DNA from 3 places in the Marinobacter shengliensis genome. Region 2 is predicted to be linked to each of the others. Evidence: predicted binding sites of a transcription regulator. Region 2 holds the regulator's gene; each other region holds the start of a gene.

Region 1 (9,779 bases), 510 kb from region 2:
TCGCGGATGCTGTCTGGCGGTATGAAGCGGCGGCTGATGATTGCCCGTGCGCTGGTGCATGAACCACGCCTGCTGATTCTCGATGAGCCCACCGCCGGCGTTGATATCGAACTGCGCCGTTCTATGTGGCAGTTCCTGGAAGAAATGAACCGCCAGGGCACCACGATCATTCTGACCACTCATTATCTTGAAGAAGCCGAGGCGCTTTGCCGCAATATTGCGATCATTGACCACGGGGAGATTATCCGGCACACCAGCAAGCGCGAGCTGCTTAAACAGCTGAGTGTGGAAACATTCGTGCTGGATCTCGAGCAGCCCGTTGATGCCGCCCCGGAGCTCGAAGGCTTTCATTGCGAACTCAACGACGACGGGGCACTGGAGGCCGAGGTGGCCAAAGGGCAGGGCCTGAACGCCCTCTTTGTTGAGCTGGAAAAGCAGGGCATCAAGGCAATCAGCATGCGCACCAAAGCCAACCGGCTGGAAGAGCTGTTCGTGCGCATGGTGGAAGATAACGCCCGTGAGACCAACCGGCAGGCGGAGGTGACGGCGTGACCTTGCATGCTTTGTGGACCGCATTCTGTACCATTGTACTTCGAGAGATTCGCCGGTTTACCCGGATATGGCCCCAGACTCTGTTGCCGCCTGCGGTCACCATGACGCTGTATTTTATTATCTTCGGCAACCTGATCGGCTCGCGCATTGGTGAAATGGGTGGGTTTGACTATATGCAGTTCATTGTGCCGGGGCTGATCATGATGGCGGTGATCACCAACTCCTACGCCAACGTGGTGTCATCGTTTTTTTCCATGAAGTTTCAGCGCAGCATTGAGGAGCTTCTGGTGTCGCCGGTTCCCAACTGGACTATCCTGGCCGGTTACGTGGCGGGCGGTATGGCCCGGGGGCTGAGTATTGGCCTGGTGGTTACCTTGCTGTCTCTTGTCTTCACCCGGTTATCGATTCACAGCCTGCCCATGGTGGTGGTGACGGTATTCCTGACATCGGCGTTGTTTTCCCTGGGTGGCTTTATCAATGCCATGCTGGCAACCAAGTTTGATGATATTTCCATTGTGCCCACGTTTGTGCTGACACCACTGACATACCTTGGTGGGGTGTTCTACAGCATCGATATGTTGCCGGGGTTCTGGCAGGGCGTGTCGATGGCCAACCCTATACTCTATATGGTGAATGGTTTCCGCTTCGGCATACTGGGTGTTTCAGACGTTAATCCGTTTGTCTCCCTTGGTATGATTCTGGTTTTCATTGTCCTTTTGGCGACCATTGCACTGCGTATGCTTGCCCGGGGCAAGGGTATCCGCCACTGACAGGTTTCAGGAAAAACTATGGCTTTGCACAATGCGCCGCTGGGTAAGTCCAGCGACTATCCGGATCAGTACGATCCGTCCCTGTTGTTCCCGGTTGCCCGTGAGGAAAACCGCCGCCGTATCGGGCTGGAGGATGGCCGCTGGCCATGGTTTGGTGAGGACCTCTGGCAGGCGTGGGAGATATCCTGGTTGCGCCCGGGCGGCGTGCCAGCGGTTGCCTGGGGGGAGATCCGTTTTCCGGCGGCGTCGCCGTCGATTATCGAAAGCAAATCCCTGAAGCTCTACCTGAATTCCCTGAACCAGGCGGTGTTCTCATCGGCGGATCAGGTTGCCGAGACCATTACCGCAGACCTGTCCAGTGCCTGTGGTGCCGCCGTGACTGTGCGGCTGTTCAGTGTCGACGAATCCGCGCCTGCGGAAGGTCGGCCGCAGGGCTATGAGCTGATTGATGACGAGCCGGTAGACGATGTGGTTTACGAATACTCTGCAGATTCACTCAGCGCTGGCGAGGAAGTGGTCAGCGAACAGCTGTGTTCCCACCTGCTGAAAAGCAATTGCCCGGTCACTGGTCAGCCTGACTGGGCCAGCGTGTTCGTTCGTTATACCGGCCCGAAGATAGACCGTGCGGGTTTGCTGCGTTACGTGGTCAGTTTCCGCCAGAAGCAGGATTTCCATGAGCACTGTGTGGAAACCGTGTTTACGGATTTGATGGCCCGGTGCCAGCCAACGGAATTGATGGTTTGTGCCCGGTACACGCGGCGTGGAGGGCTGGATATCAACCCGTGGCGCAGTACCCGTGCAGAGGGTGATGCCGGACCGAGGTTGGTCCGGCAGTAGTTAGTCGGCGTCGTCTTCCAGGGCGGCGAGTACGTCTCTGCGTTCCCTTTCGGTGATCTTGTCGGAGTCCAGGTACATGGCAAAGCCGCTGTGTTCATGCTCGAGGAAGCTACGGTTCGGGCCCATATCCCGGCGGAAGTCCACCACTTCGTAAATGGGCACCGGCTTGCCGAAGCCCTTCACGGTGATCTCGCCTTTGTCCCGGCACATGATGCGATCTTTGATCAGAGAGAAGGTCTCGTAGGACACCAGAATCTCGCCAGGTTCTGCGAGGCTTTCCAGCCGGCTGGCCAGGTTCACCTCCTTGCCGATAATGGTGTAGTCCATCCGGTTTTCGGCGCCGAAGTTGCCCACCGTGGTGTATCCGGTGCTGATACCCATACGGATCTCAAGCGGGGTTTTGATACCCTGGCTTCGCCATTTCTGGCGCATGATCTTCATATGCTTGCGCATATCGATAGCCATCGACACACAGGCGAAAGCATCTTCTCGCTGGCCGCGGCTGGTCGGGTCGCCAAAGAAGATCATGATGGAATCGCCAACGAATTTATCGATGGTGCCGCCGTATCGGAGAGCGACTTCTGACATTTCATTGAAGTAGTGATTGAGCAGTTCGGTCAGGGCTTCGGGTTCCATTTCTTCAGACAGTTCGGTGAAGCCCTTGATGTCGGAGAAGAACACGGCCAGTTTTTTGCGCTGGGTTTCCAGGCGAACGTCACGCTCGCCGGTAAAAATGGATTGCCAGACCTGCGGGGACAGGTATTTGGATAGCTTGTGGGAGAGTGCGATGGACTGTTCGCGCTGGTTCTGGATCTGGGTTTTTGCCAGCAGTAGCGTGCGGGCCTGCTGGTGGGAGTAGTAGGCGGTTACGCAGATATAGACGCCGGTAGAGGCCAGGGCCAGGATGCTGGTCAGCAGTGGCGATTGCAGGCTGTCGGCAACGCCAAAGGTAGCTGCAGACGCCGCAAGTGAGGCGAGCATGAGTACGGTGCCGAACAGCCACTGGCGGATACCGCCCACAATCAGGCAACTGAACATCAGCATTAACAATATGGACACCGAGGGAATGGCAATCAGGCCGATAAGTCCGATGAAGGTGCCACCAATAACGCAGTCGAGAAACAGCATCTTCTGCCGGATTCGTGGTGAGCGGCGAAGAAACGTACGCCTGGTCAGCAAATGGGCGATGTGCGGCCAGGTAAGTGCGCCGGCCACAAACCACAGCAACCATTGCTGAAACACGCCCTGGAGGATTCCGGCGACAATAATCGCGGCCGTTGCGGTGTAGGCGATGATTCGGCCGTTATAATCCGGCATGGGCGGAATGGCCACGGTGTGGTCGTGGATGTCCGCGGAAGCGAGTTTACCCGCGCTGCTGGCGACATTGCGCAAATCGGCCTGTGCGCTCATCATGTCAGAACCGAGTCTTCCCGGTGGCAGGAATACAGGGCCCTGCAGTTGCGAAAAGCTTGTTGGTCACTCATTGTATGCCGCCGAACACGTTATCGTTGTTGGTGGTTATTTTTCTATGTGTAGTTACTACTAAAGGTTAACAGTATTACGTATAACCCACAATTCGCTGAGGCATCTTTGCCCTTAGGGCAACAGATACAGCCATCTTGACTGTGAGCCAGTATGACGTCTGTAACCCGATTTTTACTCAAAAGAGCATCCGAACCCCGATTAGAAGACCCGGCACCGCCGCGGAGTATAGTTGATGTGGCCCTTCAGTGTGCCGCCAGGGCACCGGACCATGCCTTACTGAGGCCATGGCGCTATCTTGTGGTGGAAGGGGATGCCCGGCAGGCCCTGGGAGACCTGTTCGCCAAGGCATGTCCTGATAGCGCCAGTGAGCAGGAAATCGAGAAAGCCCGGCGGGCGCCGCTGCGGGCACCGATGGTGATCGTAGGAATCGCAACGCCCAAATCCCACCCGAAAGTGCCGGAGGTCGAACAGCTTATGTCTGCCGCATCGGGCATGAGCTTTCTCGGCCTTGCCCTGCAGGATGCTGGTTTTGGCGTGATGTGGCGCACCGGGGGTGTGGCCTACCATCCCGATGTGCTTGAAGGTTTGGGTTTAGAGCCCGGGGAAACGGTCGTCGGCTTCCTGTATGCCGGTACGGTGTCGGTTGAGAAACCTTCAGTGCCACGCCCGGCTACCGGGGATTTTGTAAAGGTCTGGCGTGGGCCCGGGCGCCAGGAAAGTTGGTGAGCTTCCCGCTGATGTTTTGATAGCGGCAATCCGTTTAACCGCCAAGGGAAATGGTTTGCCGCCTTTGCTCTGAACCCTTCTCCGTTGCCGCTCAAAATCTGATCGCATCCCTCTAGAAGCCCTGGCGCCCAAGCACTCTTGAAAACTGGCACCACCTTTGCTTTGACTCTTCCAGAACGCAAATCCGGCAAGCCGCCGTTCAAGCGGTGCCGGTGCAGAATTCCGGAGGCAGTCATGGCAATTACATTTGATAAGGCATTGGGTATTCACGAGCACGCACTTCAGGCCCGGGTGCAGCGTGCGGAAGTACTCGCCAACAACCTGGCCAATGCCGATACCCCGGGCTACAAGGCACGGGATATCGATTTCAGGGCGATGATGCAGAAAGCCCAGGAGTCGGTCAGTGGTCTGCAAATGGCGACCACTCACCATGGCCACATGGACACCTCCAGCCCCGGCAGTGACGGCGAGTTGCTTTACCGCAATCCGCACCAGCCGTCTGTCGATGGTAATACCGTGGATGCCCAGGAAGAGCAGAGCCGCTTCATGCGCAATGCCATGGACTACCAGGCCAGCTTCCAGTTTCTGAGCAGCAAGTTTTCCGGATTGACCAAAGCCCTGAAGGGTGAGTAAGCCGCAGTCATTTACGATTTGAGGAGATTGCCATGTCACTGGGCAACATTTTTGACATCGCCGGTTCCGGCATGACCGCACAATCCCTGCGGCTGAATACCACGGCTTCCAACATTGCGAACGCCGAGACTGCCAGTTCCAGCACCGAGAATGCCTACAGGGCACGCAAACCAGTCTTCGCCGCTATTCAGCAGGCCATGCTGAACCCGGATCAAAAGCAGGGCTTCGGCACCAGCCTGGACGACGGCCCCGGTGCCGGTGTACGGGTTGAGGGAATCCTGGAGAGCGATGCAGAGTTGCAGATGCGCTACGAGCCCAACCATCCCGCTGCCAATGAAGACGGTTACGTGTTCTACCCGAATGTGAATGTGGTTGAGGAAATGGCAGACATGATGTCTTCCTCCCGCAGCTTCCAGATGAATGTGGACGTCATGAACACTGCCAAGTCCATGATGCAACGAATCCTGACGCTGGGTCAGCAGTAAATAGTGAGGAGTGAGTCATGAGTGCAGTGAATTCCGCATCGGCCTCAGACGTACTGAGCCAGTATCAGATCAAGCAGGACGACAAAGCCCGTGGCGGCAGCGAACTTGGCAAAGATGCTTTCATGGAGCTGATGCTTGCCCAGTTGAAGAACCAGAACCCGCTTGACCCTCAGGACAACGGTGATTTCATCGCTCAGCTGGCGCAGTTCAGCTCTCTGGAAGAAATGCAGAACCTGTCGAGTACCGTTGAGGATGTGGCCGGACAGTTCCGTTCCAGCCAGGCGCTGCAGGCGTCTGCAATGGTTGGCAAGACCGTTCTTGCTCCTTCCAATGTGGGAATTTTGGGTAATGATGGCGAGATTACCGGAACCATCGAAGTGCCAGCATCTACCGGTGGGCTGCGCTTGTCGGTAATGAACCAGAGTGGTGAGCTGGTTCGCCAGATTGATATGGGCAGTAGCCAGGCCGGTGTGGTGTCGTTCCGTTGGGATGGCGAGGACGGCAACGGCAATCCTTTGCCGCCTGGACCGTACCAGATTGTCGCGCAGGGCTCTTATCCGTCCGGTCCTGAACAGCTCGGCACCATGGTTAGCGCCAATGTGGACAGTGTGTCCCTGGGTAAGGGCGGTTCCATTACCCTCAATCTTGCCGGTATGGGTTCCATTGCCCTGTCCGACGTCAAACAAATTAACTGATCCGGTGTCAGACCAGGAGGTATAAGTCATGGCATTTAACACAGGTTTGAGCGGCCTTCGGGCAGCTTCGGTCGATCTGGATGTCACCGGCAACAACATTGCCAACGCCAGCACGGTGGGCTTCAAAGGCAGCAAGGTACAGTTCGGTGATTTGTACGCCAGCGGCTTTCTGAGTGGCGGCACTAACCCGATCGGTGATGGTGTGCGCGTTCAGGACGTCAAGCAGTCCTTTGGCCAGGGCAACATCAGCTTTACCGATAATGGCCTGGACATGGCCATCAGTGGTGATGGTTTCTTTATCCTGAATAACAATGGCGAGATTCGCTACTCTCGGGCTGGCCAGTTTGGAATCGATAAAGACGGTTTTGTGACCAATAACCAGAACATGCGGGTTCAGGGTTTTACTGCAGATAACGACGGCAACCTGTCCGGTATTCGGGGTGATCTGCAGATTGAAACGGATAACCTGGCGCCACGCCGTACCACCAATTTGCGATCCGATCTGAACCTGGACTCCCGGCAATCTGTGCTGGAAAGCCGGGTGGTGGACTTCCAAACGGTTTCCATGGGTGATCTGACCGTAGACGATGTGTTCCGTATCGCCTATTCAGATGGCACCAATTCGCCCGACATCACCATCTCTGCCGGTTCCACCGCGAGAGACGCTGCGGGCATCATCAATCAGCAGCGCGGGTTGTCGGCCTCTGCCACCACGGCGGTCACCCTTGGTCAGGAATTCTCGATTACTGATCTGGAAGATGCATTAGCGGCCGGCGATACTGAATTCCGGATAGAGCTGGATGGCCAGAATGTGCCTATCTCACTCAGCGGAGTCAGTTCATTGCAGGGGCTGGTAGACGCCATCAACGCCTCTAGCGCCACAAGCCTGTCTGCCTCCCTGGTTGATGGTGGAAGCGATATCCGGATTATTGATAACCGTGGTTCTAATGTGGGTATCAGTTTCGCCAGCACCGATGCCGGGGTAAACCAGGCGCTTGAGGTATTCCAGGGCGATGTGAATATTCAGTCTGATCGCACGGTTCAGGATATTCTTCCGGCTGGCGCGAGCAGCGAGATTGCCGATGCCTTCGCCGGTGGCGACCTGCGGATTACCAATTCCTTCAATCCCCTGGATCAGAGAACCTACAACCACGCCACCTCAACCACCATCTTTGACAGCCTGGGTAATTCCCACGAATTGACCCAGTTCTTCGTCAAGAATCCTTCGCCTGGTAACGGCGTGGGTGTCAGTGAGTGGTCGGTTTATTTGCAGATTGATGGTGAGCTGGTGGCCGGTACAGACACCTCTCCGTACACGGCACGCTTCAACGAAGATGGCACGTTGCAGTCTATCAACGGTGATCCGAACGGCGAGATTGTGGTTACCGACTGGATTCCGAAAGACCCGAACGGTGAACCGAATGGCGCAGATGGCCCACCACTGCCGGGTGAAGAGGTTGTTACACCGATTCCCGAGCCGCCTACAACCTCAGCCTTCGTGGTGGACCTTGGGAATACCACCCAGTACGGCGCCAATTTCGGTGTCAACGACCAGCGCCAGAACGGCTACAGCACCGGCCGTTTGTCTGGCCTGGACGTGTCTGACCAGGGTGTGATCTTTGCCCGATATACCAACGGGCAATCCAAATCATTGGGGCAGGTGGCGTTGGCATCGTTCAACAACACCAATGGGCTGTCACCGGTGGGTGAGACCACCTGGGTGGAAACCTTTGAGTCTGGCCAGCCGATTATCGGCGCACCGGATACCGGTACCCTGGGTTCCATTAAGGCAAGCTCGGTGGAAGAGTCCAATGTGGACCTCTCCGCAGAGCTGGTGAATCTGATCATTGCCCAGCGCAATTACCAGGCTAACGCCAAGACCATTGAAACCTCCGATGCGGTCACCCAGACCATCATCAACCTCCGGTAACGCCCTCCCATAAACATGGCATGACTCCTGCAGGATGACTGGAAACAGTCAAAATTCCGGCAGGAGTTTGCCCATGGACAAAGCCCTTTATATTGGAATGTCTGGCGCCAAGCAGAACATGCTGGCCCAGCGTGCCCATGCCAATAACCTGGCAAACGTGAACACCACCGGTTTCAAAAAGGATTTTGCCCAGGCCCGCAGTATGCCTGTCTTTGGTGAACACCACCCCACCCGCGCCTACGCCATGACCGAGCGCCCCGGCACCGATCTCTCTGCCGGCGCCCTGATGGACACCGGTCGCAAGCTGGACGTTGCCGTAGAGGGCGATGGCTGGCTGGCAGTGCAGAACGATCTGGGTGAAGAGGTGTTTACCCGCAGCGGCAGCCTCCAGGTGGATGTAAACGGCCTGGTTCGCCTCGCCAGCGGTGAGCTGGTGCTGGGCAATGGTGGCCCCGTGGCCCTGCCGCCCTTTGACAACCTGCAGGTGGGGGCAGATGGCACCATCTCTATTGTGCCCGTGGGTGGCCCGCCGGATCAGCTGGTTGAAGTGGACCGCCTGAAACTGGTGAACCCGCCCGGCAATGCCCTCGAGAAGGGGCTGGATGGATTCATCCGCCGTAAGCCGGACCAGGCCCTCGATGGCCCGGAGCCGCCGGATGCCGCTATGCGCGTCGCCACTGGTTTTCTGGAAAGTTCGAACGTTAATGCTGTGGAAGAAATGATTGCCAACCTGCAGTTATCCCGTCAGTACGAGATGCAGGTGAAGGTCATGTCGACTGCTAACGAGAATTCCGAGGCTGCGGCACGACTGTTGCAGAACCTTTGATAACACTGAGATCAGATCATCCACTGGCCACAAGCGGCAAAGAATCGCCGCTGCAGCCGGCGGGTAAGGAGTAGAGCAATGCATCCAGCACTTTGGGTCAGCAAAACCGGGTTGAGCGCACAGGACACCAACATGTCCACCATCTCAAACAACCTGGCAAACGTGAACACCACGGGCTTCAAGCGTGACCGGGCGGTATTCCAGGATCTCCTGTACCAGATCAACCGGCAGCCGGGCGGTCTGAGCACTGAGAACACCGAGCTTCCGTCTGGCCTGCAACTGGGTACCGGGGTGAGGGTGGTTGGCACTGCCAAGCAGTTCAGCCAGGGCAACCTGCAGATTACCGATCAGCCGCTGGACCTGGCCGTGAATGGCCGTGGCTTCTTCCAGATTGAGCTGCCGGATGGCCAGATTGCCTATACCCGGGATGGTCAGTTCCAGTTGAATGCCGACGGTGATGTGGTAACGCCGGATGGCTACCCGCTGGAACCCAACATCAACGTGCCGGAAGACGCGACCAACATCACGATTGGTAAGGATGGCACCGTCACTGTGGTGACCGATGACCAGGCTGCGCCAATCAACCTTGGCCAGATCACCCTGGTGGACTTCATCAACCCTCAGGGCTTGCAGGCCATCGGCAACAACCTGTTCAAGGAAACCAACGCCAGTGGCGATCCGGCAGAGGGTGAGCCTGGCCTGGCCGGTCTGGGAAATATCGAGCAGGGCACCATTGAGTCATCCAACGTCGAAGTGGTGGAAGAACTGGTCAATATGATCACCACCCAACGGGCCTATGAGATGAACTCCAAGGTGGTCTCGACCACCGATCAGATGCTC
Region 2 (9,779 bases):
CATCGACATGCCGGTGGTGTTGATGTAAAGGTCTGCCAGTTTTGACAGCGGTTCCAACAGTGCCTTTTCGTTGGTGATGGCTTCTCGGAGGGAAGTACGGTCATCGCTCAGCGGGTGCTTTCGGCGTGTGGCGTGGAACCGTTGCAGAAGGGACTGCTCATCGGCATCCAGAAAGATAATCTCGACAACGACTCCCGCATCGCGAAGCTGGCGATAGATCTGTTCGAAGTTGGCCAGTTCGGCAGACAGGTTGCGGGCGTCGATGCTGACGGCCATTTTCCGGAGCCGCCCCGGCGCTTCCTGTTGCGCCGCTTCCCGGGTCAGCGGGAACAGCAGTCCGATGGGAAGGTTATCGATGCAATAAAAACCCAGATCTTCGAGCACATGCAACGCGGTACTCTTACCGGACCCGGATCGGCCACTGACGATGATCAGTTTCATGATGGACGCTCCTGCCTGCTTCTGTTGGTGCTACTGCTTATCAGGATGCCGCGGTCATGCGCTGGTAAAGGGATGCTGCATCCTGGCACTGGCGAAGCTGTTCACAGAACCCGTTGTCGTTGAATTTCTCGGCCAACTGGCTTAGCAGCTCCAGATGTTCACTGGTGGCTTCTTTGGGCACGATCAAGGCAAACACCAGGTCGACCGGCTGATTGTCGATAGCATCGAAGTCGATGCTCTCTTCCAGCGTCATCAGCACGCCGATCACACGGTCCAGCCCTTCCAGGCGGCAATGGGGTATGGCAATACCCTGGCCGATACCGGTGCTGCCAAGCCGCTCGCGAGAAACCAGATTGCTGAAAATCTCGGTGTCGCTGAGGATTTCATCCTGATGATGAATATGCTCTGCGATGGTTTCCAGAACCCGCTTTTTACTGGAGGCTGGCACTCGGCACAGCGTCAGTTCGGGAGCCAGAATGTTGTCGATGGTCAGGGATGTATCGCTCATGGATCGACTGTGATTCCGTAAAAAAAAGGCTGCGGCCGGTATGCCCCGCCGCAGCTCGTATCATTGAAACACCCGGTACGGTGGCGCGATGAGCGCGCTCAGCCGTTGCCGTGCATCCGGTCTACGTTCTTTTCTTTGTGCTTGAGGATCTGGCGGTCCAGCTTGTCCACCAGCGAATCAATCGCGGCGTACATATCCTCACTCTCAGCCTTTGCGTGGATCTCGCCACCGATGACATGCAGGGTGGCTTCAGCCATCTGACGTACCTTCTCAACTTCCAGCGTCACCTGACAGTTACTGATGTGGTCAAAGTGACGCTCCAGCTTCTCGAACTTGGTGTTGACGTAATCCTTCAGTGCAGGGGTCAGTTCTACGTGATGGCCTGAAATGTTGAGTTGCATAGGCGTCTCCTGTTGTCATCATGCCGATGTTGCCACCGGGCTACGTGTCCGGTGCCTCATGCACCGGAAAAATGTTAAACCAGTCTCTTGCGCTCGTTTGAAGGAGGGATGTGCATGGCCTCCCGGTATTTGGCAACGGTGCGCCGGGCCACATTGATGCCCTGATCTCCAAGCATGGCTGCAATCTTGCTATCGCTCAACGGCTTTTTTGGAGTTTCTTCTGAAATCAGTTTCTTGATCATCGCACGAATAGCGGTGGAGGAACATTCTCCGCCCTCAGCGGTACTGACGTGGCTGGAGAAAAAGTACTTCAGCTCGAAAATGCCGCGGGGTGTGTGCATATACTTTTGAGTGGTGACCCGTGAAATGGTGGATTCGTGCATTTCCACGGCCTGTGCGATGTCCGAGAGGATCAGCGGTTTCATCGCTTCCTCCCCCTGGTCCAGGAAACCCTGTTGGTGCTCAACAATCCGGGTGGCGACTTTCAGCAGCGTTTCATTGCGGCTTTGCAGGCTTTTAATGAACCACTTGGCCTCCTGCAGTTGATCCCGCAGGTAGGTGTTATCAGCACTGCTATCGGCGCGACGGATCAGTGATGCGTAGCTGGCGTTGACCCGAATTCTCGGGGCGATCTCCGGATTGAGCTCAACACGCCACCGGCCCTCGTGTTTTCGGACGATGACGTCCGGTATCACGTAATCCGGCTCCGCTCGGTCTACCACATCACCCGGGCGAGGGTTGAGGCTGGTAATCAGGGCCAGAACCTCGCGCAACTGATCTTCTTTGAGTCTGCTGCGGCGCAGCAGTTGCGCGTAATCCCGGTTGCCCAGCAAATGCAGGAACTGGGTAACCACCAGGCGGGCCTGTCGAAGCCAGGGGGTATCTGGCGGCAACTGGTTGAGCTGAATCAGCAGGCATTCCTGCAGGTCCCGGGCGAACACGCCCGGCGGGTCGAAGTGTTGTAGCCGGTGCAGGACCGCCTCTACCTCGTCCAGTTCAAGGGGGTCTTCTTCAGTTTCGTCCTGCAGGCCGGAATGGATTTCCTCAATCGGTGAGGTCAGGTAACCGCGCTCATCCACAGCGTCCATCAGGGCGTGGGCGATTGCCTGGTCACGCTCGCTCATGGGGGTCAGGTTGAGCTGCCATTCCAGGTGGTCCTGGAGGGTCTCGGCCGGTGAATTGCGGGTTTCGAAATCCGACTCGTTCTCGTCATCCCCTTTGCTGGCTGGCGCCGGTGCAGACTGGTAGATATCGTCCCAGGCGGTGTCTACGGGCAGGTCGTCGGGGATGTTATCCGGGATGTCGTTTTCGGAAGCCCAGTCCGGGCCATTTTCGTTTTCATCCCAGTCAGAGGCAGCCTCAGTGGCTGGTTCATCGTGGTCGGAATCCCGGTCTTTATGTTCGTCCCGGGTATCGTCATCCGTATCGGGGGTGTCAGACTGATCGTCATCCTCGGAGGTTTCCAGCATGGGGTTGGATTCCAGTGCCTGCTGGATTTCCTGCTGGAGGTCGAGGGTGGAAAGCTGAAGCAGGCGAATGGCCTGTTGCAGCTGGGGCGTCATGGTCAGACTCTGGCCCATCTTAAGCTGTAATGAGGCTTTCATAACCATGGCTCAAGATCCATAAATCAAGGGTGTCCCGGTAGTGACGTTGCCTGCTGTCAGGCAAAAAAATTGTTATACGCTGGTTACTTGCCGCTCACTGGTATCAGTATAAGCAAGTTCTTTGCCGAGTTTACTTGCTACAGATCATCAAAACAATCAGACCTCGGTCGTCGAGGGGTTTTCTTCCGCTCACAGGTGGAACTCATCACCCAGGTAGACTTCCTTGACCTGTTGGTTGGCCAGGATGGCTTCCGCATTGCCGGAGGCGATGATATGGCCGCCGGAGACAATGTAGGCGTTTTCACAAATATCGAGGGTTTCCCGCACGTTGTGATCGGTGATCAGCACGCCAATGCCCTTGTCCCGCAAATGCCGAATGATGTGCTTGATGTCACTGACTGAAATCGGGTCTACCCCGGCGAAGGGCTCATCCAGCAGAATAAACGCAGGTTCCATGGCCAGCGCTCTGGCGATTTCGACGCGCCGCCGTTCACCACCGGACAGCGCCATACCCAGGCTGTCCCGGATATGGGTGATGTGAAATTCCTCGAGCAGTTCCTCAAGTTTGGCTTCCCGCTCCGGCCGTTTCATGCCTTTTCGGGTTTCCAGAATGGCCATGATGTTGTCGCGCACGGTTAGTTTGCGGAATACCGAGGCTTCCTGGGGCAGGTAGCCGATGCCTTTGCGTGCCCGGCCATGCATGGGCAGGGGCGTGATGTCCTGGCTGTCAATGGTGATTCGGCCGCGGTCGGAGGGTACAAGCCCGACAATCATGTAAAAACAGGTAGTTTTCCCTGCACCGTTGGGGCCGAGCAGGCCTACGATTTCTCCGGACCGGATTTCCAGAGACACATCCAGAACCACTTTTTTCTGTTTGTAGCTTTTTGCCAGGTTGCTGGCCCTGAGAACTGCCATCAGTAACCTATTCGTCTGTGGGGTTGCTGGAGCCGCGAGGCTGAATCACCATTTCCACCCGGCCAGAGCTTTCTTCCGAAGGCGTGCCGCCTTCTGCCGTGACCACCCTGCGCACGGTGTCGTATTGGATGACGTCGCCCCGGAACACATTGTTGCCTTGTTCAATCACTGCCTGGCGCTCGAACGTCAGCCGGTTTTCCGCCGCTGACCAGGTGATGGTCCGTGCCCGGGCGTCTGTCATGGCTTCACCTTCCCGTGCCGGCTGGCGATATCGGGCGGGTTCGCCGCTCGCCTCAATCCGGCTGAGACCTTCGGGGCTTCGGTACAGCACCACCCGCTCTGCGTTCAGCTGGGTGGCCCCCTGGACCAGTTCAACGTCACCGGTGTAGATGGCGGTCCCTTCGGTATCGTCCAGGCGGGCGGAATCAGCGCTGACCTTGATGGGGGTGTCGGAATCCAGATCAAACGCGGTTGCCGGGCTGGCCAGCATCAGTGCGGCCAGCATGACCGGCAGTCGGTGTGTGCGCTTACCTGATGGTTTCATATTGCCCTTCCACCCGGGAGTTGAGTTCCAGTATGCGTTCGTTTACCCAGGCTTTCATGCCATTGGCCTGGGTAACGCCGAACGGTTCGGTAATGGTGACCGGTTGATCGGTGTATACCGTGCCCTGGCGGTTATCCAGGGTCAGTGATTCGGTTTTCAGAGTGGCTTCAGAGTCGCCGGTTTGCCGGAGTACGACAACGTTGCCCGTCAAGGTCACCTGATCATCGTCTTGCCGGAGGCTACCTTCATCCGCTTCGATTATCCATGGTGGGGTGGCCTGTTCGCTGAAAATCCTGGCTCTTGGGGCATTCATGGTGGCGTAGTTGGTGTCTTCAAACTGCTCAATTCGGGGGCTGGATATCGACATCTTCAGGTTGCCGTGTTCGTCCCAGGTTGTGTAGCGGCCCTCGATGATAAAACTGTCGGGTTCCGACGGGCCCCTGAGTTCTGCGGCATCGCCCCGCACACTGTCACCTTCCTCGTTCTGCCACATCAGGAAGACGGTGGCGAGAACCGTGGCTGCCAGCGCCAGGGTTCGAACCCAGGGTTTGCGAACGATGTCCGACAGGGCCCCCGGGATCATGACGGCTTGCCCAGATAGGGGGCCAGAGTAGCGTCCAGCCGGTTCTGCGCCCAGAGTATCAGGTCACATGCTTCACGCACGGCGCCGTGCCCCCCCGGGGCCTGGGTGCAATAGTCGGCTTGCTGACGCACCAGCCAGTAGCCGTTGGGTACACTGATGCCCAGGCCGGCGAATGTCAGGGCGGGCAGATCTGGCAGATCATCGCCCATATAGGCAATCTGGTCCGGAGCGATATCCATGCCTGCAACCAGTTCCTGTAACGCAACTTTTTTGTCTTCCCGGCCCTGCATCAGGTGCGGGATGCCGAGGTCGGTCATCCGTTTTTCTGTCAGTGGTGACCGGCGCCCGGTAATGACTGCCACGGTAATTCCGGCCTTCATCAACTGTTTCAGGCCCAGACCATCCAGTATATTGAACGCTTTGAGCTCGTCGCCGGCAGCGCTGAAATACAACCGGCCATCGCTCATGATGCCGTCCACGTCCAGGGCGATCAGGCGAATTCTGGCGGCTTTTGCCTTGAGCGTGTCGTTCCAGCCGGTGTGCATAGGCGGTGCGAAGTCACTCATTAAATCACCCCCGCACGCAGCAGGTCATGCATGTTGATGGCGCCAACCAGGTTGCCGTCGTCGTCGGTGACGGGCAGGGCATTGATCTTCATCTCTTCCATGATGTTCAGTGCCTCGGCCGCCAGGTGGTCAGCCTGAATGGTTTTGCTGTGGCGGGTCATGACGTCCCGGATCGGGGTGGTGTGAACGTCGACGGATTTGTCCAGGGTCCGGCGCAGGTCGCCATCGGTAAATATGCCGGTCAGATGCCCCTGGGCGTCGACGATGGTGGTCATGCCCAGCCCTTTACGGCTGATCTCCAGCAGGGCGCCGCTGAGGGTGGTATTTTCAAGAACTTTGGGAATCTGGTCGCCGGTATGCATGATGTCAGAAACCCGCAGCAGCAAGCGCCGCCCCAGACTGCCGCCCGGGTGAGAGAAGGCAAAGTCTTCGGCACTGAAGCCGCGGGCTTCCAGCAGGGCTACGGCCAACGCATCGCCCATGACCAGGGTCGCTGTGGTGCTGGATGTGGGTGCCAGGCCAAGCGGGCAGGCCTCCAGGGCAACGCTGACATCCAGATTGGTGACCGCTTCCTGAGCCAGCACAGAGTTCGGGTTGCCGGTCATGCTGATCAACGGTGCCCCCATGCGTTTGATCAGTGGCAGAATGGTCACCACTTCGCTGGTGCTGCCACTGTTGGAGATGGCAATCACCACATCTTGCGGGGTGATCATGCCCATATCGCCGTGGCTGGCTTCACCCGGGTGAACAAAAAAGGAGGGTGTGCCGGTGCTAGCCAATGTTGCTGCAATCTTGTTGCCGATATGGCCGGATTTACCCATGCCGGTGACCACTACCCGGCCTTTGCAGGCCATGATAACGTCGCAGGCTCTGGTGAAGTCGCCGTTGATACGGCCTTCCAGGGCTTCGATAGCTTCCCGCTCGATGCGGATGGCTCGCACTGCTGAGGAGCGGTAGTCGGGGGTGTCTGGAGCGTGTGAATCTGTCATCTCGGCGGATAGTCTGCTCGGTCGGTCTGGTTTGCCCGGCCAAACGTCGGTGATCGGGCGACTGAGCCGTGAGTATATCATTGTTGAGACGCGTGGCAGCCAACGTTCAGGGAAACTGATCATTGCCATCAAGACATTTTACGTAGCTTTAACCGGCTTTTCATTGAGCTGAAGCGGCGCATGTCATAATGTAGGCGCTCTTTAATCAGGATGGATTATGGCGTCATCTGCATACATAAGCCTTAACGACGTGGTGTTTTCCCGCTCCGGCCGGCGCATATTCGATGGTGTCTCGCTGGATATTCCGAAGGGGCGGATCACCGCGATCATGGGCCCCAGTGGCACCGGTAAGACCACGCTGTTGCGACTGATTGGCGGCCAGCTGCGTCCCGACTCCGGTCAGGTGGTGGTGGCAGGCCATGAGGTGCCAAAGCTCAAGCGCAAGGAATTGTACGTGCTGCGGGAAAAGATGGGCATGTTGTTCCAGAGCGGCGCCCTGTTCACCGACCTCAGTGTGTATGAGAACGTTGCCTTTCCTTTGCGGGTTCATACTCGTCTGCCAGAAGATATGATACGGGATATCGTGCTGATGAAGCTCGAGGCGGTGGGCCTGCGTGGCGCCCGCAAATTGATGCCCTCTGAGCTGTCCGGCGGGATGACTCGTCGGGTGGCGCTGGCCCGCAGTATCGCGCTGGATCCGGAGCTGATCATGTACGATGAGCCTTTCGCCGGACAGGACCCTATTGCCATGGGGGTTCTGGTCAAATTGATTCGCGATCTGAACAGCTCCATGGGTCTGACCAGTGTGCTCGTTTCCCATGACGTGCCGGAATCCCTGAGTATATGTCACTACGCGTGCATTATTGCGGATGGCAAGGTCATTGGTGAGGGAACTCCGGATGAACTCAGGGCGCACCCCTCCGAGCGGGTTCAACAGTTCCTCAAAGGCCAGCCCGATGGCCCGGTACCGTTCCATTATCCGACCAGCGATGCAGCATCTGATTTCGGTATCTTCGGGGGTGGCGCATGATGGATCGCATAGCGGCCTTGGGGCGAACGGGTCTTGATGTTATTGCGTCGCTGGGGCGGGCCTGTCAGTTTCTGGCGGGCGTTGTCGGGGGCGTACCCAAGCCCTCTGTAGGTTTTCCGCTTCTGGTAAAGCAGTTATATGCAGTCGGTGTGCTGTCGCTGGCCATTGTGGTGGTGTCGGGTTTGTTTATCGGCATGGTGCTTGGTCTTCAGGGGTACACCATTCTCAGCGATTTTGGTTCGGAGGCGGCCATCGGCCAGATGATCGCATTGACCCTGGTGCGTGAACTGGCGCCAGTGGTGGCGGCATTGTTGTTTGCTGGCCGTGCTGGTTCTGCGTTAACCGCCGAAATCGGTTTGATGAAAGCGACCGAGCAGCTCTCCAGTATGGAAATGATGGGGGTCGACCCGTTGCGCCGGGTGATCGCCCCAAGGTTGTGGGCGGGTTTCATTTCACTGCCTATTCTGGCCATGATATTCGCGGTGGTTGGCGTCTGGGGCGGCATGTTGGTGGGTGTTGAATGGTTAGGCGTATACGAAGGCTCATATTGGGGCAATATGCAGGCCTCAGTGGACTTTGTGGATGACGTTCTCAACGGGCTGATCAAGAGTGTGGTGTTCGGTTTTGTCTGTGCCTGGATTGCGGTGTACCAGGGTTATGACTGTGTGCCCACCTCAGCAGGGATCAGTTCGGCCACTACCAAAACTGTGGTGTATTCATCTTTGGCGGTACTGGGTCTGGATTTCGTGCTGACCGCTGTCATGTTTGGAAATTTCTAACAGGTATTCCGGGAGCCTCTCATGGCACAACGAACAACAGAAATCATCGTCGGTCTGTTTATTATCGCCGGGCTGGCAGCCTTGCTGTTCCTGGCGTTGCAGGTCAGTGGCCTGTCCCCCAAGGCCGCTGGCGCTACCTACAAGCTCCACGCAAACTTTAACGATATCGGTGGGCTGGCGCCCCGGGGCCGGATATCCATGGCGGGTGTGACGGTAGGCACCATTGAGTCGATCACTCTGGACCGGGAAACCTTTCAGGCCAGGGTGACCATGTCTATCCACAAAGACGTGGATAACATCCCGGCGGACAGTGCAGCAGTAATACGTACATCCGGAATTCTGGGGGAGCAGTACATTGATATCTCCATTGGTGGGGATCTTGAGTCTTTAAAAGAAGGCGATACTTTCTATTCCACCCAATCTGCCATGAATCTGGAACGGATGATCAGCAATTTCGCCTCGGGCCGTTGAGGCAATGGGAATAAACGCACAGGAGACTGCAATGCTTGTTTTGAAACAACGCCTTATACTGATATTTGCCCTGTTTGCAGTAGGGCTTGGCCAGGCCTGGGCAGGGCCGGAAGAAGAGCTTAGGCAGTATGTGGATGACAATACCCAGAAGTTGGTAAAAAAGCTTCAGACGGAGAAGGGGCTCTACGCATCTGACCCGGAAGCCTTTTACGCGAGCATGGATGAAACCCTTGACCAGTTTGTGGATTTCCGTCGCATTGCGGCTCGGGTAATGGGCCGCTACGCCCGGCAGTCGACGCCAGAGCAGCGCGATGACTTTGTCGAGAAGTTCAAGCGCAGCCTGTTTGACAGTTATGCCCAGGCGTTGGTGTCGGCCGATGATTTCACTATCCAGGTGAAAGAGGCGTCCATCATGGCCCAGAACAACGATCGCGCAACCGTGCAGATGGAAGTCGTCACCTCCTCCGGTAATCGCTATCCCGTCACTTATTCCATGTACCGCAATGCCGAAGGTCGGTGGATGATGGAAAACGTCATCGTTGAGGGGATCAATATCGGCCTGGCTTTCCGCGACCGCTTTGCCCAGGAAATGGAGGCTAATCGGGGCCAGATTCAACTGGTCATCGATGGTTGGAGCGACGCGGTGGAATCGCTGAACCTGGACGAGGAAATTGACCAGTCATGACCAGTGACGCGCCTGCGGTCATTTTGGATGGCGTTACTTTGCGGGTAACCGGATCGGTTGATGCCGATTCGGTGATTCCGTTGCGCAAACAGGGTGAACAGCTAATCAACGGCGCCCAGAGCTCGCTTACGGTCGACCTTGCCGGGCTGGGCACCGCCCACAGCGTGGTGCTCTCTATGCTCCTTTGCTGGCATCGGCTGGCGCTCAGTCGGCAAGTATCCCTTACCTTTGAAGGCGCCAGCGACCGCCTATTGTCGCTGGCT
Region 3 (9,779 bases), 960 kb from region 2:
ATCAACAAAGTGAAACGGGCCATCATTATGGCTGACGGCAAACGGATTACCGCAGAAGATCTGGTACTTCCTGTCGATAACTGCGAAGCGGACTACCAGCTCAACCTCCGCCAGGTTCGTGAAGCGGCGGAGCGTAAAGCCATCATGCAGGCGCTGACCACAGCGAACTTTAATATGGCGCAGGCGTCGAGACTGCTGGGCGTTACCCGCCCAACGCTCTATAACCTCACAGACAAATACCGGATTGAGACCTCCACCGCGCCAAGCGGTGTGTGACCAACCCCAACGGATTCAGAACAAGACCCCGCGAAAAGGAAGGAACAGGGCATGAAAATCAGTAACGTTGTAAGAGTGTCGCTGCTTTCAGCTGCTATCGCGTTGAGCCTGACTGGCTGCAACAGCGAGCCGGACATGTCACAGGATGACATCCAATACATCAGCCACCTTGACCAGGCGCGGTTCTTCCAACGCCAGGGGGAGTTAAGAGCGAGCACTATTGAGGCTCGCAGCGCCATCCAGATGCAACCTGAGCGCGTTGATCCCTACTTCGTCATCATCAACAACCTGCTGACCGCAGGAGATGCCGTTAACGCCGAGCGCCAGCTTGACCAGTTCCTGGAGAACCGGTCCGAAGACGCTCTTACCCAATCCCAGATGAACCAGGCCGCGTTAATCCGCGCGGAATCCAGGATATTGCAGGGAAAAACCGAAGAGGCTGTCCAGGCGCTGGATCAGGTCGCCTCACCCTCTCGGGACCAGGAACTCAAGGCGGATAACCTGAGGGGCCAGGCCTGGTTATCGGCCGGCGATTTTGATCGGGCCGAGGCAGCCTATAACGATGCCCTTCAACGCAACGATCAAAACGTCACCGCCGCCGTCGGGTTATCCAGAATCGCCGCCGCCCGGGGCGACATTGCCAAAGCCCGCGAACTGCTCAGCCAGGCAGAAACCATTGATTCTGACCATGAAGACATCTGGCTACGGAAAGCACAGCTCGCCCACTCACAGGAACAATGGGCCGAGGCAGAGCAAAACTATATCCGCGCACTGGAAACTATTGGCCAGTACGACGTGATGACTTACCGAAAGTACCAGACCATCTCAGCTCTGGTAACGGTTCTTCGCCAGCAAGGCAAGTCGGCAGAAGCCTTTGTTTATGAGGAAATCCTTGCCAAGTCCGGGCCCGGAACCATCAAGAGTAACCTTGAGGCTGCAGCCGCCGCCTATAACGATGGAGATCTCGATACCGCTGCTCGCTTTTTACAGGAAGTGCTGAACCAGGCGCCCGGGCACCAGCAAAGTGCCCTGATGCTGGGCGTTATCCGATTCCGCCAGGGCCGTACTGAAGAAGCTGCCAGCCTGCTGGAACCCCTTGCAGAGATGAACGATACCGACGGTGTTCGCAAGCTTCTGGCCGCAACCAGAATCTCCATGCGAGACCCCCAGGGCGCCAAAACGCTGCTTGACGACCTCAAGGATCGCGACAGCGACCCGCAGACTCTGGCCCTGGTTGGCATCGCTTCTCTCGCCAGCGGTGACGACCAGAGTGGCCGCCAGCTCATCAACAGGGCCCTCGAACTGCAACCGGATAACCACAATCTTCGGCTGCGCTACGCCACCTACCTTGCCCAGCGCGAGGACTACGAGGCCGCCATCCGCCAGGCGCGCCAGATTCCAGCAGAGGCTCCTGAATCGACCCAGGCCACGATACTAGTGAGCCAGGCGCAGATGGCCTCGGGCAACCCCGACGCCGCACATAAGGCCTTGGACGACCTGCTACGCAAAGAGCCGGCCAACGTGGCCGCTTTGATTGCAAAAGGCAACCTGGCCGGCAATACCGGGAACATGGACAACGCCCGGAAGTTCTTCGAGCAGGCACACAAAGCGGCACCCGACAACCCGACGCCTCTGGTAGGGCTCGGTAATCTGGCCCGGTTGCGCGAGGACAATGAAACCGCTCGAAAACTCTATACTCAAGCGGTAAGGCTGGCACCAGACAACCGCGGAGCGCTGCAAGCAATTGCCAACCTCCTGCCCAGAGACGACCTAACCGCATTGATGCGAAGCATACGCGAGGATAATCCGGAAGCCGCAGGGCCACGTCTGATTCTTCTTGAGACAGCGCTTATCGAGAACAACACCTCTGAAGCCGACGAGCTTACCGCCCAACTGATGGAGCGGCAGCAAGCGGATGTGCCTCCGCCCACCGAACCACTGGTCGCCACCGTTTATGAAGGTATCGCGACGCAAATGGTACAGCGCGGACAAACCGAACGGGCACTGCAGATTCTCAATCGGGGCCGCACCCTGTTTCCGGAAAATGAAGACATGGCCCTGAAAGTGGCCTCTATCGAATTCCGTAATGGCAATACCGCTGCCGCCAGGGACGCCCTGAGGGACGCAAAACAACACAACCCCGAATCCCCAGGCCCGTATCAGCTGGAAGCCAGCTATTACGAGAGCCAGGGAGAACACCAACAAGCCGCCGAGCTCTATCAGCTCGCACTCACCAAACGAAACACCCCAGAGCTGCAAGTTGCCCGAGCCAGAGCACTCAGTAATGCCGGCCAACCCACCGCGGCCCTGGAGTTTCTTGAACAGGCCATGGAGCAGTTCCCGAACAACACCAGAATCATGCTCAGCCTGGCCATGGCACATCAGCAGACTGGCCAACAAGACAAAGCCAAGGCGAGTTACGAACAGCTGGTATCACTCAGCCCGACCAATGCAGTAGCCCTTAACAACCTGGCATGGTTGTATTACGAAGCGGGTGATAATCGGGCCTTGGACACCGCCAGGAAAGCCTACGAATTGGTCCCCGACAGCGCAGCGGTGGTGGATACCTATGGCTGGATACTGTTTGAATCCGGTGAGCACCAACAAAGCCTTGTCGTACTTGAGAAAGCGCACGAGCTGGACCCAGGCTCCCGCGAAATTGCCATGCATCTGGTGGAGGCCTACAGGGCAGTCGGCAGGGATGACGACGCCAGGCGGATTCTGACCGAGCTGGATAACGAAGCCTGACAGAGGTTAACGCTATAAGCGCGGTAGGCAGATAGCGAAACGTTCCTAAGACTCGGTGGCAGCCCTAACGCACTGCAACAATACTTTACACAATGTATCGTTGCGCAAGGAAGGTGAGTTATGGCTGCCAAGAAGATTCTCGGCCTCGGCGTGGTGGTGGTTTTTCTCGGTGGTTGCCAGAGTTGGCAGTACCGGGACATTGAAAAGTTACCACCCACTGCTGCCATTCCCGAAGTCAGCGAACCGGGAAAAGTCGACGTCTGGTACTTTGATGGCATATCCGGCAACAACGTTCAAAGCCTGATAGACGCCGAGAAATTCCCGGACTCACCTGACGAAATTACAGAACTCAACCAGTTAAGGCGCGCAGCCAACCGGGCCAACAATTACGGCACCTTGATTCGTGGCTATTTAGAACCTCCCGCAACGGGTGAATACACCTTCTACATTGCAGGTGACGACGAAACTCAACTCTGGCTCTCCCCTTCACAGTCTCCGGAAGATATCGTTCGAATCGCCTCAACCATGGCGACCCCGCTCGATAATTTCACCCGCTACAGCTCGCAAACCTCAGGCATTCATTACCTTGAAGCCGGACAAAAATACTATTTCGAGCTGAGGCACAAAGAAGGCGGCTGGGATGACCACTTTACCGTGGCCTGGTCCGGACCCGGGCTGAATCAACAGGTGATCGATGGCCCTTTCCTGCACAGTTTTGCGCAGACAACCCCGGGCACCCAACCGGAACTGACCACCGAAGAAGCCTATGAACTCGGCTACCGTATCGGATTTTTCGATGGTGAAAAGGGCTTGTCGTATAACGCCCAATATCCACCGCTGGATGAAGATGGTGATGGCCTCTACGACAACTGGGAAATCTATTACGGCCTGGACCCGACAGACCCAACGGATGCGATGTCAGACACCGACGGAGACCTGCTTACAGCACTGGATGAATTCTGGGCGCGCACAGACCCCAACCTTGCAGATACCGACGGTGATGGTATCCCCGATGGTTACGAATACGCTTATGGCCTTGATCCCACAGACCCAACCGATGCCTCGCGAGACCTGGATGGAGACGGATACTCTGTACTCGAGGAATACCTTGCGGGCACAAACCCACTGGATCCTGAGGATTTCCCTGCGCCTGAAGCAACCTACCAGCCAGGATACGTTGGCCAGTATTTCACAGGCGTAAACTTTGACAGCTTTGTTTACACTCAGCGAGACACCGCCATTAATTTCAATTGGGGAAGTGGCAGTCCGTCTGCCAATATGCCCAATAATAATTTCAGTATTCGGTGGCAGGGCTGGTTTACTCCGCCGCACGCGGAAGGCACGCGCGAATACACGTTTGCCACAAGAACAGATGATGGTGTTCGCCTGTTCCTTGATGGCAATCTGGTTATCAATCAGTGGAAAAACCAATCCGCCACCACCTTTACCAGTACAGCCAGCCTTCCGGCCGAGATACCCGTAGCGGTTACTATGGAATATTTCGAATCAGGATGGGACGCCTCTGCGAGCCTGGTGATATCCGATACAGCCACCGGGCAAAGTCTTAACCCGGAAAACGTGGTGCAAACCCTATCTCTTGATAGCCCGACCAGCGACAGTTCACTCAACGACGGCATAGACGACCTGTACAAGCTCCGATACGGTTTACCGCTGCTGCAACCTGTCGCCGATCAAGTCTTTAATGACAGCGGTATTACCGTGTTGCAGGCTTACCAGTCAGGACTTCACCCGTACACACTTGAGACCGTATCTGAACCGGATGCGCCGGTAACCAGCGAACCATCGGACAATGGCGCCAGCGCGGGCAGCGTCACACTTTCCTGGACCCCGCCCCTTACACGCGTAGACGGCAGCAGTATCTCACTCAGCGAAATCTCCGGGTATTTGATCAACTACGGCCAAGCGCCAACAAACATGCCCCAGATCCTGGAGGTTCCAGCGGGCACAACTGAAGCAAGGATAGAAGGGCTCTCCTCGGGAGATTGGTACTTCACTATAAGGGTGATTGACACCAACGGTCTGAGTAGCGAACCGTCAGATCCAGTTCAGTACAGTGTGCAGTAAAAGAGAGATCGTCGAATTAATTTACATCGCCCAGACTAAAGAAAGAATTAATGCCTTAAAATCAATGAGTTGAAATCTGGCACGCTATCTGCTTTGGTTAAAGGGTGTTGTAAAAATTCGACCACTCACTGGAGGAGTGACTCAAATGAACAAACTTACACAAGGCATCGCACTGGCAGCCGTAGTTGGTTTTTCCGGTTTCGCACAGGCAGCCTACATTGACGCCGTTGCCAACGGAAATGCCCCCGGCGCAGCCGCCGAGCAAACCGTACCCGGCGATAACGATTACGCAACCCGCGTTGCCGGCACCTGGACTGCTGACGCCCCGCTATACAGCGTTGGTGACTCAGTGCTGTTCGGGCACAACCTGACCTCAACCTCAGCAGATCCATTCAAGCTGACCTTTACCTATCTGGGTAAAGAAGCTTCCGATAACAACAAGTTTTACTGGGGCGACACGCTGGTATTTGATACCAACAGCACACCAGATGACACTTTCAGCACCGTATTCTACGGCGGCCTGGGAGCCCTTCTGGACTTCAAATTCACTATTCAGACTGGCATGGATATTGTGAACGACGCCAACAATGGTGGCCAGTTCAGAACCGCCAGCCCGAGTTCCAGCACCAACTTCAACCTGTTCTTTGTTGAAGAGGATTACTTCATCATCAGCCTGGACGATGGCTACGCTGGCGATGATAACCATGACGACATGGTTATTGCCGTTCGTGCATCCAAAGTCCCTGAGCCTGGCACCCTGGCTCTGTTGGGCCTCGGCCTGGCCGGTATCGCAGTGCGTATGAAGGGCCGTAAAAAAGCCTGACATGCAACTCTGTGCTACGCTTTAAAGCCCTGCCTTTGCAGGGCTTTTCTCTTTCTGGTGGTGACCCATGGACATCCTCATCGTATACGCTAGCAGTGGACGCGGGTTAGCAAAGGATGCTGACATTCTCCAGTCGGCGATAACATCCATGGGCCATGATTGTCAGGTAGAACATTTGCCACCAACACCGGAATGGCAAAGTCGGCTATCCCACTACCGGTATCGACTGCTAAGCCGATATCTGCCAAGTAGTGTCGGCAATCTTTACTACACCACTCGCGCAGCCATCGCGAGAACACCGCCACGTCAGGCCAGAGCGGATCTGGTCATCCACCTGGAAAACATCAGGCTATCTTATCTCAACCGCGGCAAATCCCACTGGTTGATACCCAATCAGGAATGGTTTATTGAGTCACGCCTGCCTTATCTTCGGTTTATCGACCGTATTCAATGCAAAACCAAGCACGCTGTTGGCATCTTCTCCCAGTTCCATTCGAAATCAACCTATCTTGGTTTTACCGGAGCCGCGAAGTCAAACGCGCCGGACCCCGCAGAAAAGGACCTAAACCTGGCAATACACATTGCTGGAAACAGCCAGTTCAGAGGAACAGGCGTGGTTCTGGACTGTTGGTTACAACACCCGGAGTGGCCGAGAATAATGGTGGTGAGCCAACACCTTAATCCCGCCGACTACTCTTGCTCAAATATCGAGATCGCGAGCAATCTAACGGATCAGGAAATTGAAGCACTATGGCAAAAGGCAAGCTTCGCCATCTTACCCTCTGAGGTCGAAGGTTACGGGCAGGTGTTGGCTGAAGCGCTGGCAAACGGATGCGTAACGGTCACTACGGATGCCCCACCGATGAATGAACTGGTTGAAGAGTGTCGCGGCTATCTTGCAGAGCCAGAGGAAAACCAGCCTTTCCGGCTGGGCACCCGGTTCAAGGTTTCAAAACGCAGCCTGGAGAAGGTCATAGACAAGGCGCTCAGCGAATCGCCAGAGCACCTGGATCGCATAGCCCACAATGCCACCCAGTGGTATGCTTTGAATCACCAAGCGTTCCTGAGCCGTCTCACGAAGGCCGTCAACGAACTGGCCGAACAACCTCAAGATCAATCCGGGCGAGCGCCTCAGGGAAAGCCCGTTCGATAAAACCCGTCAATGCCTCTTCAGCATTGCAGTTCTCACAACTAATCGCAGTAATCAGCAGACTGGCATCATCACGGTGGTTGAAAAAACCTGACACCTGCGCCAGCTTGGCCCGCCACTGATCAGTTTCCCACTGGCCCTGTACGAGGTAGGTGTAGCCCAGATGTATCCTCTGGCCTGTCATGCGGTTGCGTAAGGTAATACCCTGCACCGGCAGGTTCTGAGAGTTTGGAACATTAAAAAAGTGCTCGGGCGTCCAAACCTCCCGATCATACAAGCGATTACTGTACTGGATCAGCTCTGCTCTGTGCCGCTGGAATTCATAGGTGAAGACCCCAAAATAATACGTCACTTCAGCACCCTGCCCTGCCCGGACCTCTTCCCGGTCGAACAGTGTTTGAACATACACACGGTCCGGGTTGCGTATCTGAGGTCTCCAGCCCGCCAGTTGCGCCCCGAATACGGGCCCATAATGTTCACTCAGGTCCAGGGCCAACGCCGCCGGTTGAGAACTGACGGCCGACGTCCGCTCTGGCAGCGCAATCCAGGTGGAAAGCCCTGCAATCATGATGACCACAACCGCAATGGCCGGATTTCCGCTAGGATACATGCTTTCCGGCTCTCTAGCCTTTTGTTGCGCAATCGCCAAATCGTCTTTGATTTCGAGACGTCGTGCTATGAAGTAGAGCGGCACCAGGGTACCGGCAAACACCCACCAACCGAAGTTGTCGTGATCATCGATCAGGCTGGACTGCATGTTCGTCTCATAACCCAGATAGATAATAACGAATACGCGAATCCAATTCGCAACCAGCGCAAACGCGACCCCGAGGCAGAACAAGGTGACGCGCGACCTCAGGCGGGAAAGATACATCTCTCCGTAAATCAGTACGAGCGCCTGCCCAACCAGCAGATAACGCAGGCCGGAACACCCATGCGCGACCTCAAAGGTGCCTACGCCAATCAGGTAAACAAAGACCCCTTCAACCTCAAACTCAATGCTCGCAAAACCAAGAAGGAACTGATTAACAGCGACCGTGATTAACTGGAGCGTCCAGGAAAGGAAGTCCCAGACCGGAACGGTCAGGAACAGGAGCCCAAGGGGCACCAGAAACCACCGTACCTGGCGCCACCCCATCAATACCGCGAAGGCGCTGAGTAACATGGGCACCATAACCAGTTGCTGTAACGCCTGAAGGCGAATCAATCCACCCAGCCAGTACACCACAAAGCACGCCGTGAGCGGCACCAGCCAAAAAGGATAAAAGCCGGCTTTAACCGGATGGATCACTGCTGCCCGGGCAACCAGAAACAACGAAACCGAGGCCAACAAAAATCCGTGAGAGTAGGACTCATCCAGTTTAAGCCAGCGCGACACAATCCCTTCAATCGTCGGGAAGGTAACCAGAACAATAAGGCAGAAGGTCGCCAGAAAGGGCCAGAGTTGCCTGACTACCTGCGGACTCGGAATCCATTCCCTGCTCATCACTACACCTGCCTAAAGACGAAAAAATCGATTGACGGAAGACACAAGTTGTTGGGGCAAACAGGCCCGGGCACCATACGCCAGTTTTAACACCGGGGAACGAACATACTCCACTGTGGTAAAAACCACCTGCTCGCCCTGAAAACGGCTTTTGTAAAACGTATTCTTGCCAGAACCGGCAAGTAAATCGTATCCAATCACGGTGTCATCATTGAATGCAGCTTCGATGGCGTAGCCTAAATGCAGGGTGCCTAGCGAAAGCTTTGGGTGAAAACTCTCCATAAAGCCCGCCTGCAGATTGTATACACGATTGCCTGCCTGAACATCGTAAAGGACTGAGACTACCTGCCCCCTGGCCTTCAGCGCCGAAAGCCTGGCTGATTGGCCATCACCCAACCGGCTGAGGAAAGCCAGATGAAAGCGCACCGCGTGCCTGTCAAAACAAGGCTTGCCCCAACGCTCAAGATGAAACTGGTTCAACTCCTGTAAAAAGCTCTCAGGCTCATCCCAGGGAACATATTCACCTGCAACTTCGCTTTCGAACACCGCTCGGCGGTTGAACGCCTTCAGGCGGGTGTTCTTTCCCAGCCTTTCCAGCCAGCGCCTGTAGCCAGATTCAACTGGAACCAGGACCCCTTCCGCTTCACTTCTGACCAGCCGGGCTATACCCATACTCTCTGACAAGGCCGGCTCCAGAAGCTTCATGGATCTGGGCGAAGCATCCGCCACAATCATCTCGTCCCAGACGAACCCTGCCAGATAATCTGTAAGCTGTGACATAACCGGTTGTTGATAGCGGCGATCAACAATTAGCCCAACGTATTCCGTCCGAACCGTCGGCCCTAGCTTCCAGGCGTTACCAATCACATGCAGACGGCGTACCCGCCAGCCCACAGGAGTTCTGACAGACTTCAGATACAATGGAGCAAGACCTACAAGTTCGTTGCACTGGTCGTAGACTCCTAGCAACAGAAGTTCCAGCTCCAATTCCCGGTTCCACGTCTCCCACCACGAAACCTGCCAGGCCCAGCTCATAAACAAAGGATCTGCATCACTGTGCTTGAGCAGTTCTACCCAGTTGTCCTCAAGGCTCAGAAAATCCGCCTCAGAGAGCCTGCGAACCGTAAAACTCACGTTCGCCTCACAGACACGGGGCTAATCAGAGTCTTCATGGCCAAACGCCAAGGGCCAGACCACAGGGGATCGTTTGC

What was found. The regulator sigma-54, encoded in region 2, starts transcription at its own class of promoters, with help from an activator protein. The targets are predictions, from matches to a motif close to ANTGGCATNNANNTTGCTNT.
Region 1: flgB (flagellar basal body rod protein FlgB) is a predicted target of sigma-54. The motif match lies at 4,515-4,534, and genes of this name have one in related genera.
Region 3: QUE75_RS09285 (PEP-CTERM sorting domain-containing protein) is a predicted target of sigma-54. The motif match lies at 5,185-5,204, and genes of this name have one in related genera.

Annotation. Positions count from the first base shown of each region.
Region 1 is NZ_AP028062.1:2,452,602-2,462,380, reverse strand. It holds gene QUE75_RS11295 (ABC transporter ATP-binding protein) at 1-552, shown strand, start outside; gene QUE75_RS11290 (ABC transporter permease) at 549-1,322, shown strand; gene queF (NADPH-dependent 7-cyano-7-deazaguanine reductase QueF) at 1,341-2,159, shown strand; gene QUE75_RS11280 (adenylate/guanylate cyclase domain-containing protein) at 2,160-3,572, opposite strand; gene QUE75_RS11275 (nitroreductase family protein) at 3,795-4,370, shown strand; gene flgB (flagellar basal body rod protein FlgB) at 4,605-5,003, shown strand; gene flgC (flagellar basal body rod protein FlgC) at 5,036-5,488, shown strand; gene QUE75_RS11260 (flagellar hook assembly protein FlgD) at 5,506-6,183, shown strand; gene QUE75_RS11255 (flagellar hook protein FlgE) at 6,212-8,113, shown strand; gene QUE75_RS11250 (flagellar basal body rod protein FlgF) at 8,187-8,939, shown strand; gene flgG (flagellar basal-body rod protein FlgG) at 9,018-9,779, shown strand, end outside.
Region 2 is NZ_AP028062.1:2,966,296-2,976,074, reverse strand. It holds gene rapZ (RNase adapter RapZ) at 1-441, opposite strand, end outside; gene ptsN (PTS IIA-like nitrogen regulatory protein PtsN) at 482-949, opposite strand; gene hpf (ribosome hibernation promoting factor) at 1,048-1,350, opposite strand; gene QUE75_RS13600 (RNA polymerase factor sigma-54) at 1,425-2,960, opposite strand; gene lptB (LPS export ABC transporter ATP-binding protein) at 3,144-3,869, opposite strand; gene lptA (lipopolysaccharide transport periplasmic protein LptA) at 3,877-4,413, opposite strand; gene lptC (LPS export ABC transporter periplasmic protein LptC) at 4,397-4,996, opposite strand; gene QUE75_RS13580 (KdsC family phosphatase) at 4,993-5,562, opposite strand; gene QUE75_RS13575 (KpsF/GutQ family sugar-phosphate isomerase) at 5,562-6,551, opposite strand; gene QUE75_RS13570 (ABC transporter ATP-binding protein) at 6,769-7,581, shown strand; gene mlaE (lipid asymmetry maintenance ABC transporter permease subunit MlaE) at 7,578-8,360, shown strand; gene mlaD (outer membrane lipid asymmetry maintenance protein MlaD) at 8,382-8,831, shown strand; gene QUE75_RS13555 (MlaC/ttg2D family ABC transporter substrate-binding protein) at 8,863-9,516, shown strand; gene QUE75_RS13550 (STAS domain-containing protein) at 9,513-9,779, shown strand, end outside.
Region 3 is NZ_AP028062.1:2,010,865-2,020,643, reverse strand. It holds gene prsR (PEP-CTERM-box response regulator transcription factor) at 1-276, shown strand, start outside; gene QUE75_RS09295 (tetratricopeptide repeat protein) at 328-3,024, shown strand; gene QUE75_RS09290 (PA14 domain-containing protein) at 3,145-5,109, shown strand; gene QUE75_RS09285 (PEP-CTERM sorting domain-containing protein) at 5,255-5,932, shown strand; gene QUE75_RS09280 (glycosyltransferase) at 6,000-7,085, shown strand; gene QUE75_RS09275 (exosortase/archaeosortase family protein) at 7,018-8,568, opposite strand; gene QUE75_RS09270 (GNAT family N-acetyltransferase) at 8,581-9,603, opposite strand; gene QUE75_RS09265 (glycosyltransferase) at 9,699-9,779, opposite strand, start outside.